2 linked regions of the Parasedimentitalea psychrophila genome follow. The protein of the gene in region 1 interacts with the protein of each later gene in a pairwise test. Links are inferred from orthologs where the notes say so. Each region holds a gene or a part of one and is shown on either strand. Other genes may lie near its edges. The genes, in order: QPJ95_RS13255 and rlmB.

Region 1 (8,845 bases):
TGAGTGTCTTGAGAATTGCGTCTGCGCTCATTCCCTTAGTCCTTCTGATTGGATGATCTGTGTAGATGAATGCTGTGGGTTACAGCGCGTCCGAGCCGGTCTCGCCGGTCCGAATGCGAATGGCTTGCTCGACGGTCGAGACAAAGATCTTGCCGTCGCCGATCTTGTCGGTCTTGGCGGCGTCAACGATGGCTTCGATCGCGGCGTCGACCTGATCGTCGTCCAGCACGATCTCGACCTTCACCTTGGGCAGAAAATCCACCACATATTCGGCGCCGCGGTATAATTCTGTGTGGCCTTTCTGACGGCCAAAACCCTTGACCTCGATGACCGAGAGCCCCTGTACACCGACGTCTTGCAACGCTTCCTTCACCTCGTCCAGTTTGAACGGCTTGATGATGGCTTCGATCTTTTTCATGTCACGGGGCTCCTCACACCTTGTCGAGGCTGGTCAGATCACTTCTTATTAGGAACAGCAATGTATACTGAGCCATGAGTGAGAAAAACTGCATTCGCGCGACGCTTAATTGCCCATTTTGGCAGCGATACGCCTATTTTTTACGCGGAATTGAATCGATGAGGCCCCGAGATGACTGAACTGCTAACCGCTGCCCAGATGCGGGCTATTGAACAGGCCGCGATCGAGTCTGGTGAGGTGACTGGGCTGGAGCTGATGGAACGGGCCGGGCGGGGGGTGGTCGAGGCCATTTTTGAGCAATGGCCAGAGTTGGGTTCGTACGCCTCGGAGCGAGGGGCCAGCCCCTCGCGCTCCCCGGGATATTTAGAGCCAGATGAAAACGATCCGCTGCGCGCGGTGGTGCTGTGCGGGCCGGGTAACAATGGCGGTGACGGCTTTGTGGTGGCGCGACTGCTGAAAGAGCACGGCTGGGAGGTGGCAGTGTTTCTGTATGGGGATGCCGGGACATTGCCACCGGATGCCAAAGTGAATTGTGAGCGATGGGAAAGGCTGGGGGATGTCCATCTCTTCGAGGATTTTCAGCCTCCGCACGGAGCACCGGCGTCGCTCTATGTGGATGCGTTATTTGGGACCGGGTTGAGCCGACCGCTTGGCGCGCTTTACCGTGAGCTCTGCGGGGCGGCGGGGGCGGAGACCGGCCCTCCTCGCTGGGTGGCGGTGGATGTTGCGTCGGGGGTCTGTGCCGACAGTGGGTTTGTGCTGCGTGAGACGGCAGAACAAGGCCGCCCGTCATCGCCACCTGATCCGGCAATTGAAGCCGACCTGACAGTGACTTTTCACAGAGCTAAACTGGGGCATTATCTTGCCGCCGGGGCCTCGAGTTGCGGTAAAATTGTTGTCAAGGATATCGGGCTTTCAAGCGGTGATGAACGGAAGGGGGTTGTGGAGCTTACCACCCCGATTTTATGCGGGAAAAATGGAGCAAGCCACAAGTACACCCATGGTCACGCGCTGGTCCTGTCGGGTGGTCATGGCAACACTGGTGCTGCCCGGATGGCGGCGCGCGGGGCTTTGCGCATTGGGGCCGGGCTGGTCACATTGGGATCACCGCGCTCGGCGATGTTTGAGAATGCAGTCAACCTGACCGCAGTTATGGTGCGGCAAATCGACGGAGCGCCGGGGTTGGCAGAATTGCTTGAGGATGCGCGCTATAACGCTTTGTGTGTCGGGCCTGGAATGGGGATTCGGGCCGACACCCAGGCACTGGTTCTGGCGGTGCTAAAGGAAAGGCGGCCGACCGTTTTGGATGCGGATGCACTGACCCGGTTCAGCGTCAAACCGGCGGTGCTGTTTGATATGCTGCACGAGGACTGCGTGATCACCCCACATGGGGGCGAGTTTGCCCGGTTGTTTCCGGATATTGCCGAGAGGCTGGATGCGCCTGCGACCGCGGGCCCGGCCTATTCCAAGGTGGACGCAACCCGGGAGGCCGCGAAGCGCGCCGGATGTGTGGTGCTGTTCAAGGGACCGGATACTGTTATCGCCGCGCCGGATGGGCGCTGTTCTATCAATTCGGCGCAATACCAACGGTCGGCGCCCTGGTTGGCCACCGCCGGGTCGGGGGATGTTTTGGCAGGCTTTATCACCGGCATGATGGCGCGCGGATTTGCGCCGATGCAGGCGGCAGAAACGGCGGCCTGGCTGCATGTGGAATGTGCGCGCAAATTTGGCCCTGGTCTGATCGCCGAGGACCTGGCAGAGCAGTTGCCAGCGGTGTTCCGGGATCTGGGGCTTTAGGCGGTCGGGCGCAAATCAACAGTGCCAACAGTGGAGCCCGCCACCTCTAACCCGCCTGCGTAAATCACCTGCGGGCGCTCCAGTTTCACCGAGTAGAGGTTGACATTCTGTTGGCCCAGATCGCGGATGAACTCTCCGTCCACCAGAGACGAGGCGGACACAAGGGCCTGATCCAAGCCGAACAGGGCCTTTGCGCGCCAATCACGGGTCAGGATCTGCTGGTCTGCGGGCAAAATCATATCGGTGTCGGGGCGGGTATCGCCCAGCGAACCGGCTGCAATTGATATGGCTTGCATCAGGACGCGATGGCACGCCACATCCTGAACCCGCACCAGCCCGGCGCCGCGGGTGATAATAAGGTGGCCGGCGCGGATGTCCTGCACCAAGACCTCGCCGCTGCGTGTCAACACAACCGTGTCCCGCAGCAGTCCGGTCATCGGGGTGGATACTGATGATGAATGGCCCTTTTCCATACGCGGACTTATGTCCCGCGCAGGCCTGATGGACTGCGTTTTCATTGCGTTCTCGCCCTGTCTGCCTCAGCGTTTTTCCCTCAGACTGTGGCAAAAGCTTGATTCTGTCGCGGTTTTTTGCCGGTAAACGTAAACAAACCGTGAAATTTTCGGTTTTTGTTGCCGTCACGCCATAAGTGCCGGAATTGTCGATTTGCCCTCGCATCCGGTGACAAGCTTTGCTATCAGCGCCACACGTTAGGACATCCTGGCGTAGCGTGCGGGTGTGGCGGAACTGGTAGACGCACCAGATTTAGGTTCTGGCGCCGCGAGGCGTGGGGGTTCGAGTCCCTTCACCCGCACCATTTTTCCACCTTAACTAGTTGATATATATAAATTGACGGGCGCTGGGGTTGCTGGCTCCCCGACTAGCCCCCCATTTGAAGCGTGCTAGGTCGCTGCGTCTTCGAAGATCTTGTTGAGGTCGGCAACCTTCACCAATGCGCTGCGATCTATCTTGTGGATTACGATCCGTTGCGGGACCTCTTTGTTCCAGCGATAGATCTTGTCCCGGCCTATGCTGTAAAATTTAGGAACGTCACTCACCTTGATGAATATCTGTTGTTGTATTTTTGGTTGTTCGCTCATGCCTCTTCTTCTGACTTGATGTGCTGTTTCCGTTCCAGTGCTGCGCGAGCGATCTTTGCACATTCGCCGTAAATGTAGCTGTTGCATTCAGCGGTTTTGGGCTGGCGATCCAACATAACAATTTCACTCAGCGACGACCGCAGAAACTCGATTTCGATGACATCAAGGAGACCTTCTTTTGCAGGTCGGTCCAGGTCCTCTATCAACCGGTCGCTAATGGCCGTCGCCTCTGCCACTGTAACAGTGCTGTGGGGCGTTGAGGCCCCAGCTGCGCGGAAATTGTCGCAGACCTCTGAAAAAGTCGCGGCGTGTGCAAAAAACCATTCCCACAAATCGTCGTCTTTTGATTTGCCGCCCAGCTCATACCGCATCCGCATTTTTTGGTATTCCGTGCGCTTGCTGTCCAGCCACTGGCCGAAGAGCTCCATGTTGTTCATGGCCGCATGGGTGCCGAATTTCCCCATGATAGGTTCGGCCAGCATTTGGGTCAGCGTCAGCATCCCCGCAGCCTTCATGCGCTCATCAAGGCTTTGTGGTGCCGCAGTGGGTTGCATGGTTGCAATGGTCAGATCTGCCTCATTGACCCAGACAAGCACCGTGTCACCGCTGTTAATCAGGTTGCGGCCCTCGTCTGTCATTTTCAGGTTTGCCGTCTGAGCGTCCAGATCGTAGCCTTGAGCGCGGACGTGTTGCACAGGCTTCGCCGTTGCGGCGGGTGGGGTGCCGGTCTTTTTGACCCTGATCGTAAAAAGTCAGTACAACCGCCAGCTTTGATATTCAGCCAGCATTCCAAGAACGAAGTAACACGGAGAAGACTTATGTTCCTTTTAGTTTGCGATCACTTGCAGTGGTCGCAGCCCTGACCACTGCCGCGCATTTGACGCCCGCGATGGCGCAAGAAATGCGTAATCTCACCGACGAAAAAGGTACCGAGGTTTCTGTTCCGGTTTGCCCCCAGCGCATTGTGTCATTGCATGATTTAAAGTTGACAATCCCGCTGATTGAACTTGGCATTATTCCTGTCGGTAGCCATGGCCGCAGTGACAGCGAAACCACGGCGTTTTTCCGGTCGAGTGCGGCTGTCACCGGTGTTGATTTTGGCACCTCAGACAATACCTGGGTTGGCGGCAAGCCAGCTGATATCGAAAAAATCGCCAGCCTGAACCCGGATCTGATCCTGACAACCACCTGGCAGTCAGCGGATTTAGATCAGCTGCGCGCATTGGCTCCGACGGTGGTGTTTGATTAGACTAAACAGACCGAGTGGGAAATTTACGCCATGATCGCCGATATTGCTGGCGCCAACGATAAACTGGCCGTGATGGAGCGGCGCTATCAGTCGCAGATCGCCTTGATTCGCGAGGTGATCGACACCAAAACCATCATGGTCTCAACCCTGCATGCGCAGTCTAAATCCTTCTTTGCCTTCAACCCTTACTTCAATATCGGAAAGGTTCTGCTCGATGCAGGGTTTCAGCGCCCGGCCGCAATCGAAGCAATTCCAGACGGCGACCGGATCGATGTCAGCGCCGAAGCCCTGCAGGAATTTGACGGTGATTTCATCAAGACCACTTACCGGTCTTCACGCCAGCAATACCCAGACGCGGTTACTGGTTACATGGAATCCCTATTCCCCGGCTTTTGTGTCCAGCTGCATGCCTGCCGCGAAGGTCAGATGATCTATCTGTCGCGCGCCGAAGCGGCGGCGACTTCCTATTACGCGCTTGGCGCAGTGGCTTCCGCAATCCTGACTTCTCTTGGTGGACGGACTGTGTTGCATGGGTCGGGAAATTGCTGGAACGCGCCCTTTGCGGTGATGTTGTACGTCCGGTTCCCCCTGTCGCTCCGGAATGTGGAGGATTTGCGGCATGAGCGCGGGATCGAAATCAGTCATGAGACTGTGCGATTTTGGTGGAATAGCTTTGGGCCGTTGTTCGCCGCTGAGATCCGAAGAAAAAAAACGGGTTCAGCAACTTCGTGCTCTCTCAAATTGGAAATGGCATTTGGACGAGGTGTTGGTAAAAAACAACGGTGAAACCCATTATCTCTGGCGGGCTGTGAATCACGAGGGCGAGGTGCTTGAAAGCCATGTCACCAAGCGCCGTGACCGCAAATCGGCATTGAAATTCTTCAGAAAAACAATGAAGCGCTTTGGCCCTCCACATGTCATCGTGACCGACCTACTTCGGTCTTACGGCGCCGCGATGAAGGTCATCGGCAATACTGCCCGACAAAAAAACCGGGCGTTGGCTGAATAACCACGCTGAGAATTCCCACCTTCCGTTTCGACGACGAGAACGGGCAATGCTGCGCTTTCGTCGTATGCGAAGTTTACAGAAGTTCGTCTCAGTACACGCCTCGGTTTGCAATCACTTCAACCAGGAACGTCGCCTTTATTCACGCGGAAATTTCAAACTCAACCGCACCGCCACTCTCGCTGAGTGGCGCCAACTTGGCGCGGCATATAGGACAGTCATGTTGTCCTTGCAGAGACCAGTTCGAATTGGTCTGACAGCACCTACGCACTGGCTTACAATCTGGGTGTCTTCTTACAGGGCGTCGAGTTGCCCGAGGAGATGGCCGACTGGTCGCTGACCAGCCTGCAGACCCGGCTGATCAAAATCGGCGCAAAAGTTGTGCGACACGCCCGCGTCATCACATTCCAATTGGACGACGTCGCAGTCAGCGGCGATCTGTTCAACCGCATTTTGGCGGCTATCAATCGGTTGCGCGCACCGCCAGTGCCCGACTGAGAACGACAACAGCAAAATCTAAAGGAAAGCGGCTCGATATGTATGTCCAAATCGTGGTTCATTCCCCGATATGGGCAAAAGGTAGCACTGATGGAGCCGAACGTGGGGATCTGAACTGCCCTGCCATCAATAAATGCATGACCCAGGTTGAATGTAACGCCTCCCCCGCGCTCGCGCGTGACATTACCTTCTGGCGCTCTACTTGGGGAATGTCGGTCAAGATAAACTTTACGCAAATGTATAGGGACTTGAAAAACGCGCAAATTGGCGCGTTTGGATCTGACCTAAGGGGGCAGGGGTGTCACGGACTTTACAGGATTTACTTTCTGCTCATGGATTGAATGATCTAGTTGAACTCTTCGCCGTCGAAAAAATCGATCCCTCGATGGTGCATGATCTGACTGACGATGATCTTAAAGAAATCGGTTTAAAGCTCGGTCAGCGCAAGCGGTTCCGCGCGGCGATCAACACAGAAACGGTTCCGTTTCCCGCCCGCCCGCGAATGCCTGCGGAACGACGACAGCTCACAGTGGCTTTCATAGATCTGGTGGACTCAACCACTTTGGCAACCACGCTGGACCCGGAAGATCTGCGAGAGGTCATCACAAGTTATCTCGACATTGCTGTTGCGACGATGAAGGCCCATGGTGGTTTCCTTGCCTATACTCAGGGTGACGGGCTGATGGTGTATTTCGGCTATCCCGTGGCGCAAGAGGACGATCCCTCGCGTGCTATCCGTGCTGCATTGGCCACGGCCGCAGTCGTTCAGGGGATGGAAACGCTGGCACCCAATCCGCTGAAGGTGCGCATCGGTGTGGCTACTGGCCGGGTCGTTGTCGGAGATATGCCCGGCGATTCCGCGACCCCGAGGGATTTTGTTGTTGGAGAAACGCCAAACCTTGCTACGCGGATGCAAAGTCTTGCCAATCCCGGCGAAGTTGTCGTGGCCGAAGCGACCCAGCATCTGACCAGCGGCACCTTTGATTTCGACGCGCGCGGATCGGTCTTGGTCAAGGGGTTTGGCGAGCTTCGCACCGTTTTTGCAGTGATACGGGAAACCACCGGCAAGAGCCGGTTCGATGCACACGCAGTGGATGGGGTGCAATCGATCGTTGGCCGAGAAGCAGAACTTAAGACGCTCGCCGGTTATTGGGATGCAGCCTGCGCCGGCAACGGGAATATTTGCCTGATCGAAGGCCCCCCGGGCATCGGCAAGTCCCGGCTGGTGCGTGGTATCTATTCTCTGGCGGGCCGCGCGGCGGTTGAATGGCAATGCGCGCCACACCTGACCAACCGCGCATTGCACCCGATGGTGGCCGAACTGGAGCGTGATGCCGGGATCAAGCGCAGCGACACCGCAGACATCCGGCAAGCCAAGGCAGCGGCTCTGATCGCGGATACACAGGGTCTGTCTGAAGCCGACCTGCCTTATCTGGCCAGTCTTGTCAGCGCACCAATGGAAAATGGTGCGCAGCTGGAAGCTCAGGTCCGCGCCCGGTTGACGTTCGAGGCTCTAAAGCGGCGCGTTGAGGGTATGACAACCTTAGGACCGGTGCTTGTCGTGCTGGAAGATGCCCATTGGGCCGACCCCACGACGCTGGAATTCCTTGATCTGTTGTCCGAGCATATAGCGGATCTGCCACTTTTGCTCCTAGTGACCTTCCGTCCTAGGTTTACACCGTCCGACACTCTGAAATCGTCAGGCGAAACGCTTATACTGGAGCCGCTTGATCCTGATGCTGGAATCGCTCTGGTAAACAATATCGGAGGCGAGGGTACCCTGCCGGTGGTGTTGGCACGGCGGATTATCGAAAAAACCGATGGTGTGCCACTGTTTATCGAAGAACTGACCAAATCGATTCTTGATGCGGCGCTGGACGATGACGCAGTGATGGCAGAGAGCCATGATGTGGTGGACATCCCGACTACGTTGCAGGCTTTGTTGATGTCGCGCCTTGACCGAACCGGGGTGGCCAAAGAGGTTGCTCAGCTTGGCGCGGTTATAGGACGCGAGTTCACTGTGCAGATGATCAACGCAATTGCGCCGGTCGGTTCGGATCTGGATGTTTCCTTTCAACTGCTGGAGGGGTCCGAACTTCTCCATCGTGGCGGGCTATTGGGACCGGAATACTTCGTGTTCAACCACGCACTTGTGCAGGACACAGCCTACGAATCCATGCTGCGCAGCAGGCGGCAGGAGGTTCACCTCGCACTTGCCCTCGCAATGTTGAACGGGGAACCGGCATTTGGGGTGCAAGAGCCGGAAACAATCGCCAGGCATTGCGAATTCGGTGGCTTGATAGAAGAAGCGATCGAATATTGGACGCTGGCGGGTCATGAAGCGATGGACCGTGTCGCGAACCTTGCCGCCCTCGCGCACTTCACTTCGGCTTTGCACCTTCTGGAAAACCAACCCGAAGGATCAAAGCGCGAGGATTCAGAGCTTGGTATCCAGATGGCGCTCATGGCTGTCAGCATGTCGATCTATGGCTGGGGCTCTTCCAAGGTAGCGGATGCTGCGTTTCGATCCCGTGACATCGCGCGCAGCCTGAATAATGGCGAAGCGCTTTATGGTGCGACCTGGGGTATTTGGACGATGCACTTCCTGCGCGGCGAGCTTGTGCATGGGATCAATGTGGCTCAGGAAGTTAGCAACATGGCCGACGCGGTTGGCGCGCCACTGCTGCTAACGACAGCTGATCACGCCGTGTGCTATACGCAATATTACCGTGGTGAATTGCGTGAGGCCTTTGACCGTTATGTTTTGGGTATGTCGC
Region 2 (8,942 bases), 2.5 Mb from region 1 along the record:
CGCTGCCGAACGTACCCTAGCCGAAGAATGCGGCCCGGAGGCCTTTGAGACCCTGAAGGCGCTGGCAACACGGGTGCACCCGCTCGGCGATATCGGCGCCAGTATTGCCTCGGGTTCGGTTCCGGTTGCGGGGATGATCGTCGCCCCTTGTTCAATGCGCTCGCTGGCCGCGATTGCCCATGGGTTGGATGATAATCTGCTGACCCGTTCGGCTGGCGTTCAACTGAAAGAGCGGCGCCGTCTGATTCTGCTGACCCGCGAGGCGCCGCTGACCCTGGCGCATCTGCGAAACATGACCGCCGCAACCGAATTGGGCGCCATTATCCTGCCGCCGGTGCCGGCCTTTTATCTGAGGCCCAAAAATGTGGCAGAGATTGTCGATCAGATTTCAGCCCGCGCCATCGACATGCTGAATATTACCAACCCCATTGCCCGGCAGTGGGGGCCTTCTGACTGAGCTGTGGTCAACGGCCTGAAAATTCCGGCACCGCCCTGAGCCTCCCCCCTTCGAATTGGCCCGCGCCAATGATTAGGAAGCCGGAGGATCATATATGCCATCAAGAGACCCAAGCCCGAAGAGATTGTCGTGACGTTACGGCAGGTTGAAGTGCTGATGGGGCGAGGTATGCCTCGAATAGATGCAATCAGACAGATCAGTGTGACTGAACAAACCTATTACCGCTGGAAGAAGAAATGAGCCGTCGAAGGTGCCATTGGTTCGAGCCCAACGGCGAATGCGGAATGGGAACGGAACAGCTCAAGGAGCTATAGCGGCTTCAGAAAGAGAACGAGCGGCTGCGGCGTGCGGATTCTGACCTGACCCTGGCAAATTGATCTTGAGGGAGGCCGCAACGGGAGTGATGACCGTCTTGGAAAGGCTCCAGTGGACCGCGTTCAGGCCTGAACGGGCGGAGCCCCTGAGCCCTCGCGCCGACCTGCTGCCCGGCAGTCGTTTGCGTGGCAAACGATGAGAGGGGGCCTGCACCGAGAGAGGTTTCCAAAGATACACTTGATGTTCATCGCTTGGCTGATGGACAACACATGCAAGTTCTCAATGGAATAGACGGATTTGCGGAGCTGTTTAGATGGATTGAACCGCAACCAACAGCGCTGATCATTTGTGAAGCTACCGGGCCATATCATCGACAATTAGAACAGGCGCCGGTCAATGATTGTCACAGAGTTCTGGGAAGTGGCAGGGAAACGCGCGGATACAGGGCGGGTGCTCAAATCTGCGACATGCCATCTTCATGCCCGCGCTGGTCGCAATCCGGTTTGATGCGGACCTGAAAGCTAAATACGATCAGCTCGCCGCCGCTGGGAAAGAGAAAAAAGTCGCCGTCACGGCGGTCATGCGAAAGCGGCTTGTCCTTGCAAACGCACAGTTGTGCGATCACCGGATGTTACCCTGCCGGGCAGTGGGCTCCACAGTGCTCTGGGCGACCGCCCACAAGCGCCTGAGGCCATCGTGCCGGTGGACCAAAGGCCAACTTTCAACTCGGACCACGCAAGTGGGGCTGCTCAACCCTCCCGCCTGGATCCTGACCCTCGCGACCACAGGTACGGTGCCCTGGGGGCAATATTTATGAGTTTCCAGATCTGCAGTTCTCACGCCGGAGACTGCCCAATAGGGCTCACCAATCATCAATAACCGCAGCATTAGCGTCTCTGTCACTGCGGTCCTAGAGGTAGAAGTGGTGGGCGACCCTGGAATCGAACCAGGCGTGCGTCTCCGCGAGGGAGTTACAGTCCCCTGCCACACCTTGCGGCCTGTCGCCCACTATCAGGTGGCTGTTGCACCTGATGTGTGGCGTGACTACAAGCGCACCAACGGAGCGTCAACAGGAAAATCGCAGGTTTTTCTCGATGGCTCAAAAATCCTTTTTTGCCGGAGAGCAAGATGACTAAGAAACCAAAATGGGTCGTGGAAAAAGAGCAGGCCAAGAAAGCCTCGGATGCGGAAACGGTCTGGCTGTTTGGCCTGCATGCGGTGCGCGATGCGCTGCTCAATCCTGTGCGCCAGAAATTGCGCCTGATCGTGACGCGCAACGCGCAGGTCAAACTGGCTGACGCCATCGCCGAGTCGGGGATCGAACCGGAATTGGTGGATTCGCGCAGCTTCAAGGCGCCGATTGACCCCAATTCGGTGCATCAGGGCGCGGTGCTGGAAGTGAAGCCGCTGCATTGGGGCAGCCTGGCCGACACTTGCATCGGCGCCGAGGTGCCTCGGGTGTTGTTGCTGGACCGGGTGACCGATCCGCATAACGTCGGTGCCATATTGCGGACCGCCGAAGTGCTGGGGGCCAGTGCGGTGATTGGCACCCGTCACCATTCGGCGCCGGAAACCGGGGCCCTGGCCAAATCTGCCAGTGGGGCGCTGGAGCGTCAGCCCTATGTCAGGGTGCGAAATCTGTCGGATGCCATCGTCGAGTTGCAGAACATGGGGTTTGTGGTGTTGGGGCTGGACGGCGAGGCCGAGGTCACCATCGAGGCGGCGCTGGAGGGACGCCGGGACCGGCCGGTGGCGCTGGTGCTGGGGGCCGAGGGTCCGGGGCTGCGGCAGAAGACCAAGGAAACCGTGGACCAGCTGGTCAAGATTGATGCGGCTGGCGGCTTTGGCTCGCTGAATGTATCGAATGCTGCAGCGCTGGCGCTCTATGCGTCGATTGCGCGGTAACATCTGATCGCGCAGCAGTCACAGGTGGTTCACAAACTCGTATCCACCCTAGGCAGGGCAGAGCTGATCCGGCACATTGCAGCAGTCTGACCCTGGGATGGAGTTTATCTTGCTGCTGCGCATTGCCATAATCGCTGTTGTTGCCCTGTTTTTTCAACCGGTGCGCCCGGCACTGGCGGATCAGCCGATGTTCTATGCCGAATCGGGCCTGGCCATTTCTGGCTATGACACAGTGGCGTTTTTTGTCGAGCGGCGCGCGGTTCTGGGACACTCGGACCATGCGGTGATGTGGAAAGGGGCGGTCTGGCGGTTTGTGTCGGCAGACAATCGGCGGCATTTTGAAAGCAACCCGCGAGCCTATGCGCCGATGTTTGGCGGTTATTGTGCCTATGCCGTATCGCAGGGCTATCTGATGTCCGGCGCTCCGCAGTCCTGGCAAATCGTCGATAATCAATTGTATCTGCTCTACAGTGCGTCGGTGCAGGAAATCTGGCGCCGTGACATGACGGATCTGATCGTCAGCGGGCGCAGCAATTGGCCGGATGTGCTGGGGCATGAATAGTGGTCTCACAAAGCTGCGATCAGACCTTTATATCCGGCGTTTTTGCTCCATATCGTCTAAGGACCGCAGCGCGGAACCGCTGCGGATCTAATTTCACTGTCCCTCGTTCCAGACCTTGCGCCCGGGCTTTCCCCTGGGCGCATTTTTTATTGGCTTCCCTTTTGGGATGTGGCGCGCGTAGGGTGCCGACATGACGACATATAGCGATCCGTTTTTGAGAGATATTCTGCGCCGCACCAAGACGGTGGCGGTGGTTGGCATGTCGATGAACCCAGTGCGCCCCAGCTACTATGTGGCGCGGTATCTGTCCCTAAAGGGGTACCGGGTCATTCCGGTCAATCCGCGCCATGTTGGTGAGCGGATATTTGGTCAAGTGGTGCAGGAGAGCCTGTCGGCGATTGAGGGTCGGGTGGATATGGTGGATATCTTCCGCCGCTCCGAAGCCGTGCCAGAGATCGTTGACGAGGCACTTGCTGCATTCCCTGATCTGCAGACCATCTGGATGCAGATTGGAGTGCAGCATGCTGAGGCGGCGGCCAAAGCAGAAGCGCGCGGGGTGGGAGTGGTGCAGAATCGCTGCCCTAAGATTGAGTATCAGCGGCTGCATGGTGAGCTGCGGATGGGCGGCTTTGCCACCGGGATAATTTCGTCGAAATTATAAGGTGCAGGATAAGATCAGGGGGCCTTGCCCCCTCGGCCTGTGGCCTCACCCCCAAGGTATTTGAAACAAGAAGAAGATCAGGGTTTTGGGCGGGCGGCTTTCTCGGCGACGCCGCTGAGGCCCTGGCGGCGGGCCAGCTCATTCAGCACCTCGTCCAGGGACACCTCGCGGGCGGCCAGCATCACCAGGAAGTGGTAGAGCACGTCAGCGCCTTCGCTTGCCAGTTTGGCGCGGTCGCCTTTGACCGCTTCGATGATCGCCTCGATGGCTTCCTCGCCAAATTTCTCGGCGCATTTTTCCGGGCCTTTGGACAGCAGCTTGGCGGTCCAGCTGCTGGAGGGGTCGGCGCCCTTGCGGGATTGAATGGTGGCTTCAAGGTCGTGAAGGATATTCATGTCTGCCTCATTGGAATGCCTGCGGCCTGCATATGGGCCTTGGCCTCGGCAATGGTGAAATCGCCGAAGTGGAAGATTGAGGCGGCGAGCACTGCGCTGGCATGGCCTTTGGTGACGCCCTCGACCAGGTGATCCAGGGTGCCAACGCCGCCGGAGGCGATCACCGGAACCTGGACCGCATCCGAGATGGCACGGGTCAGCGGCAGGTTGAAACCGGATTTGGTGCCGTCGCGGTCCATCGAGGTGAGCAGGATTTCACCGGCGCCCTTGGCCACCACGGTGCGGGCAAATTGCACTGCATCAATGCCGGTTGCGCGACGGCCGCCATGGGTGAAGATCTCCCACTTGCCCGGGGATACGGTCTTGGCGTCGATGGCGCAGACGATGCACTGGCTGCCGAACTGTTCAGCGGCCTGGGCGATGACATCGGGGTTGGCAACGGCGGCGGAGTTGAACGAGACCTTGTCGGCACCGGCCAGCAGCAGGGCACGGACGTCTTCGCGCGAGCGCACGCCACCGCCAACGGTGAGCGGGATGTAGCATTGCTCGGCGGTGCGGCGCACCATGTCAAACATGGTGCCGCGATTCTCTTCGGTTGCCATGATGTCGAGGAAGCAGAGCTCGTCTGCGCCTGCGGCGTCATAGGCCCTGGCACATTCAACCGGATCGCCGGCATCGCGCAGGCCGACAAAATTGACACCTTTGACAACGCGGCCATTGGCAACATCGAGACAGGGGATGATACGGGTTTTTAGCATGGTTCGCCTCTGGTTATGGCGCTTTCATAGAGGGTTGGGCGGCGGAATTCCAGTGCTCAGGCAAAGGCGCCGAAAAGGCCGAGCAGGGCGGCGTAGCGCAGGCTCTTGGAGAGAGTGACCAGCAGCAGGAAACGGAGCCAGTTCATCCGCATCACCCCGGCGGCAACGGTGATCGGGTCGCCGATGAGCGGTAGCCAGGCGGCAAGCACCGAATACTGTCCCCAGCGGGTGAACCAGTTTTGCGCCTTGGTCAGTTGGGCGGGCGACACCGGGAACCAGCGCCGGTGTCGATAGCGCAGGGCGTAGCGGCCCAAGGCGTAGTTGACCAGCGAGCCGAGGATGTTGCCGGTGCTGGCGACGAGGAGCAGGGTGGTGGTTGTGTATTGGCCCTTGGCGGCGAGCAGCAGCAGGGCGGCCTCGGAGCCGCCGGGCAGCAGGGTGGCTGCGGAAAAGGACAGCGCGAACAGGCCGGGCAGGGACCAGATCATTGGGACTTGATGTCGGGGCGCCAGATCTGGCGGACGGCGTTGCGCACGATCAGCACGTGGAACGGCATGATCACCGTCAGATAGAGGCGGCCCAGCCTGTTGTTGCACTGCACCCAGGTGGCGCAATAGGCCTCACGTCCCGTTGTCAGGATCGAGATGCGGAAGTTCAGGTGAGAATCATCGAAGCCAAGGATGATCTCGTGATCGCCGCGCCGATCAATTGGGAAGGGGCCGATCTTTTCGCCTTTGGGGAATTCATGCGCCAGACCTAACGGGGCCACCAGAATGTTGCGCAGGCGTAGCAGGCCCTTGGCCCAAGACGGAAAAGCCATGGCTCGCTGGGCTGCGTCATCCACGGGCAGGGCCGTGGCGCATTTGTAGCAATCCAGAAAGTCGCCCTTTTGGACATACCTGTGCAGCAGCGAGTGCTTCGGCAGCTCCGTCTTGGTGGTGCGGCTCATGTTCAGTCTCTGAGAACCGCCAGAGCCTGTTTCAGGTCAATCGCGCCGTCATAGAGCGCACGGCCTGAAATGGCACCGTTCAAGGGCGCGCCGCAGGACCTCAGCGCCCGCAGATCGTCCAGCGAAGACACGCCACCCGAGGCAATTACCGGGATCGAGACCGCATTGGCCAGATCGGCGGTGGCGGTCACATTGGGGCCTTTCATCGCACCGTCTCGCAGGATGTCGGTGTAGATGATGGCAGCGACGCCGGCGTCCTCAAACGATTTGGCCAGATCGGTGACCATGATGTCGGTTTCGGTGGCCCAGCCTTTGGTGGCGACGCGGCCATTGCGGGCATCAATGCCGACGGCAACCTTGCCGGGGAATTCGCGCGCCGCCTGGCGGACCAGATCGGGGTTTTCAACCGCGACAGTGCCGAGGATGACGCGCGCCAGGCCCTTGGTGATCCAGGCCTCAATCGTGGCCATGTCGCGGATGCCGCCGCCCAGCTGGGCCGGGACCTTGGTTTGCTTCAGGATCTCTTCGACCGGGGCCGCATTGACCGGCTCACCAGCAAAGGCGCCGTTCAGGTCAACCAGGTGCAACCATTCACACCCCGCCTCGACAAACTCCAGCGCCTGGGCGGCGGGGTTGTCGTTGAACACGGTGGTCTTGTCCATATCTCCATGCAGCAGGCGCACGGCCTGGCCGTCTTTGAGGTCGATGGCAGGATAGAGGATCATGGTGGCGCCTTTCTGGAGTGCTTGCCGGTGTTTTGCACAAGAGAGGCCCAGAATGCAACGCGACCCCAAGTCAACCTTGCCTGAAATTGGCTGACTGGGTCACAGTGACGCCATCAGTGGGAGGAAAGATGATGATGAAATTGGTTCTTGGGCTGGCTTTCGGGCTAGGGCTGGCAGGCGCAGCAGCGGCAGATCCGGTGGCTGGCACATGGAAGACAGAAGTTGATGATGGCTCCTATGCCCATATCGACATGGCGCCCTGTGGTGCGGCGATCTGTGGCAAGATTGCCCGCACCTTCAACGCCGAAGGTGAATATCAATCGCCAAACCTGGGCAAAACTCTGGTGATCGACATGATGGCGCAGGGCGATGGCTATTACACCGGCGAAGTTTGGCGTCCGTCGAACGATAAAATCTATTTCGGGAAAATCACCCTGTTAGGCGACACCCTGGCCTTGAAGGGCTGTATCGCTGGCGGCTTGCTTTGTTCGAAACAGACCTGGAGCCGGATTAACTGACCAGCGGTCTACAGCAGGCCCAATTGCACCGGGATTGGCACGAAGCCCCGTTTGACCTGCCGGTCACGGTGGGCCTCAACCGTGCTCAGCGCCTCGGCATAGCTGCCGAGGTACAGGCGTTTTTGCTGGCCGCCGGCGGCGCCAAGCGGGCCTGCCACCCGTTCTACACACCAATCGCCAAACAAGGTCTGGTACAGGCTCAGCACGCAATAGCGGTGCTGACCCTGATGATGGTCAAATTTTTCGAGACGGATATGCACGGGCTGGACCTGATTTGAAAGCGTCCGGCCCGTATGCCCGTAACCGGCGGGCCTGTCCATCGCTTGCTGATGATCGGGTTAAGCCGTCCCAGTGTATTCGCTGCGCGCTGGGTAGCTGTTGATCCTGGCGTGACAGAATTTGCAACGCGGAAATCGGGTCGAGGCGGTGGCATTGTGGCGAGGGATCAGCATGGGGGCTCCTGTGTAAGTGTTTGTCCCCTGTTGTGACAGGCTGTACCATTTGCAAAACCCGAAAAATCTGACGGAAATTCCGGATACATGGATAGATTGACGACATTGATAATACATGGATAGATTGACGACATTGATGGACTGATTTCACCTGACGGTTCGGGCGGCTGACATGGATGGGGCCAAGGTGCGTCGCAAGCGAAGCAAACCGGAGCGCGGAAATTGAATGTAGTTAAAATGGGCCTCGCTGCGGTAATCGTATCAATTGGCAGTCTCACAGTGAAGTTCGTGAATGAGAATTACGAAACGATCCGGGACTATGCCGGGATCAACGCAATATCCGGTTTTGTTTTCGCCGGTGTGTTGATGTTATTGTTTGGTATTTTCATGATGGGTCGCGAATTTTTTAGATGGTCGGCTGGGTCGGCCCAGGCAGCCGCGCCTCAGCGTTCGGCCAACGTGGAACAGCCCGTACGCCAAACCTCAAACCGGGCGAAACTGATTTTCTCGCTTCTTGGATTCAGTTTTGGCATGATCGCAATGCTTGTTATGTTTATGTCAGCGGCTGCGCAGTTTATTGAAACGGAGAAGGCGGATCTCGCCGAAGGCGGCGGCATACTAATTGCAGCACTCCTCGTGATTGTGTCTGCTTTGATCGGTATGGTTGGGCTTTTCCTGCGAGGTTATGCGCTGGGGCGGGTGCCGGTTTATTTTGTGATTGGGGCAGGACTGACCATTACCACCGTCCGGCTTTTAAGGATTAACATGCTCGAATGGCAATTTTTTACCGTTCTGTTGCAATGAAACCCAAAGTGTGTGGCCGATGTAACTACGGTTTCCAGATCAGGAAGTTACCGATCATCCGCAGCCCCACGTCCTGGCTTTTCTCTGGGTGGAACTGCATGCCGATCATAGTGTCGCGGCCGATCACTGCGGTGACCTCGCCGCCGTAGTCCACATGGGCCAGACGTTCGGCCGGGTCGCGGACCTGAAACTGGTAGGAGTGCACGAAGTAGGTGTGGTCGCCGGATGAAATGCCGTCAAAGATTGCATGATCACTGTCGATGACCAGATTGTTCCATCCCATGTGCGGCACCTTCAGGGCGCTGTCAGAGGGGGTGATCTTAACCACATCGCCAGCAATCCAGCCAATGCCGGCGGTCTTTTCGTATTCATGCCCGGTGGTTGCCATCAACTGCATGCCCACACAAATGCCCAGAAAGGGGCGGCCTTTTTGTTCGACCG

What was found.
Region 2: the proteins of QPJ95_RS13255 (region 1) and rlmB interact in binary tests that used the Escherichia coli proteins (3 or more experiments, as listed by UniProt). The link is inferred for Parasedimentitalea psychrophila from one-to-one orthologs.

What each region holds. Positions count from the first base shown.
Region 1 is NZ_CP127247.1:2,722,549-2,731,393, forward strand. What follows is about bases 1-2,902. They hold QPJ95_RS13255 (NAD(P)H-hydrate dehydratase), read left to right. Parts: upstream 1-589; coding sequence 590-2,215; downstream 2,216-2,902. Other genes in these bases: glnA (type I glutamate--ammonia ligase), read right to left, coding at 1-31; QPJ95_RS13250 (P-II family nitrogen regulator), read right to left, coding at 80-418; QPJ95_RS13260 (Hint domain-containing protein), read right to left, coding at 2,212-2,688. Also shown: QPJ95_RS13270 (hypothetical protein), read right to left, coding at 3,118-3,315; QPJ95_RS13275 (hypothetical protein), read right to left, coding at 3,312-4,010; QPJ95_RS13280 (TroA family protein), read left to right, coding at 4,217-4,564; QPJ95_RS13295 (adenylate/guanylate cyclase domain-containing protein), read left to right, coding at 6,367-8,845. UniProt on the Escherichia coli protein: Bifunctional enzyme that catalyzes the epimerization of the S- and R-forms of NAD(P)HX and the dehydration of the S-form of NAD(P)HX at the expense of ADP, which is converted to AMP.
Region 2 is NZ_CP127247.1:189,611-198,552, reverse strand. Bases 790-3,788 are described here. They hold rlmB (23S rRNA (guanosine(2251)-2'-O)-methyltransferase RlmB), read left to right. Parts: upstream 790-1,900; coding sequence 1,901-2,677; downstream 2,678-3,788. Other genes in these bases: QPJ95_RS00940 (CoA-binding protein), read left to right, coding at 3,430-3,788; QPJ95_RS00945 (YHS domain-containing (seleno)protein), read left to right, coding at 2,775-3,239; QPJ95_RS00960 (transposase), read left to right, coding at 1,173-1,589. Outside these bases: QPJ95_RS00970 (UbiX family flavin prenyltransferase), read left to right, coding at 1-457; more of QPJ95_RS00940, read left to right, coding at 3,789-3,900; QPJ95_RS00935 (phosphoribosyl-ATP diphosphatase), read right to left, coding at 3,978-4,295; imidazole glycerol phosphate synthase subunit HisF, read right to left, coding at 4,292-5,053; QPJ95_RS00925 (YqaA family protein), read right to left, coding at 5,110-5,541; QPJ95_RS00920 (DUF2867 domain-containing protein), read right to left, coding at 5,538-6,002; hisA (1-(5-phosphoribosyl)-5-[(5-phosphoribosylamino)methylideneamino]imidazole-4-carboxamide isomerase), read right to left, coding at 6,005-6,727; QPJ95_RS00910 (DUF2147 domain-containing protein), read left to right, coding at 6,859-7,245; QPJ95_RS24110 (WGR domain-containing protein), read right to left, coding at 7,254-7,565; QPJ95_RS00900 (hypothetical protein), read left to right, coding at 7,920-8,501; imidazole glycerol phosphate synthase subunit HisH, read right to left, coding at 8,527-8,942. UniProt on the Escherichia coli protein: Specifically methylates the ribose of guanosine 2251 in 23S rRNA.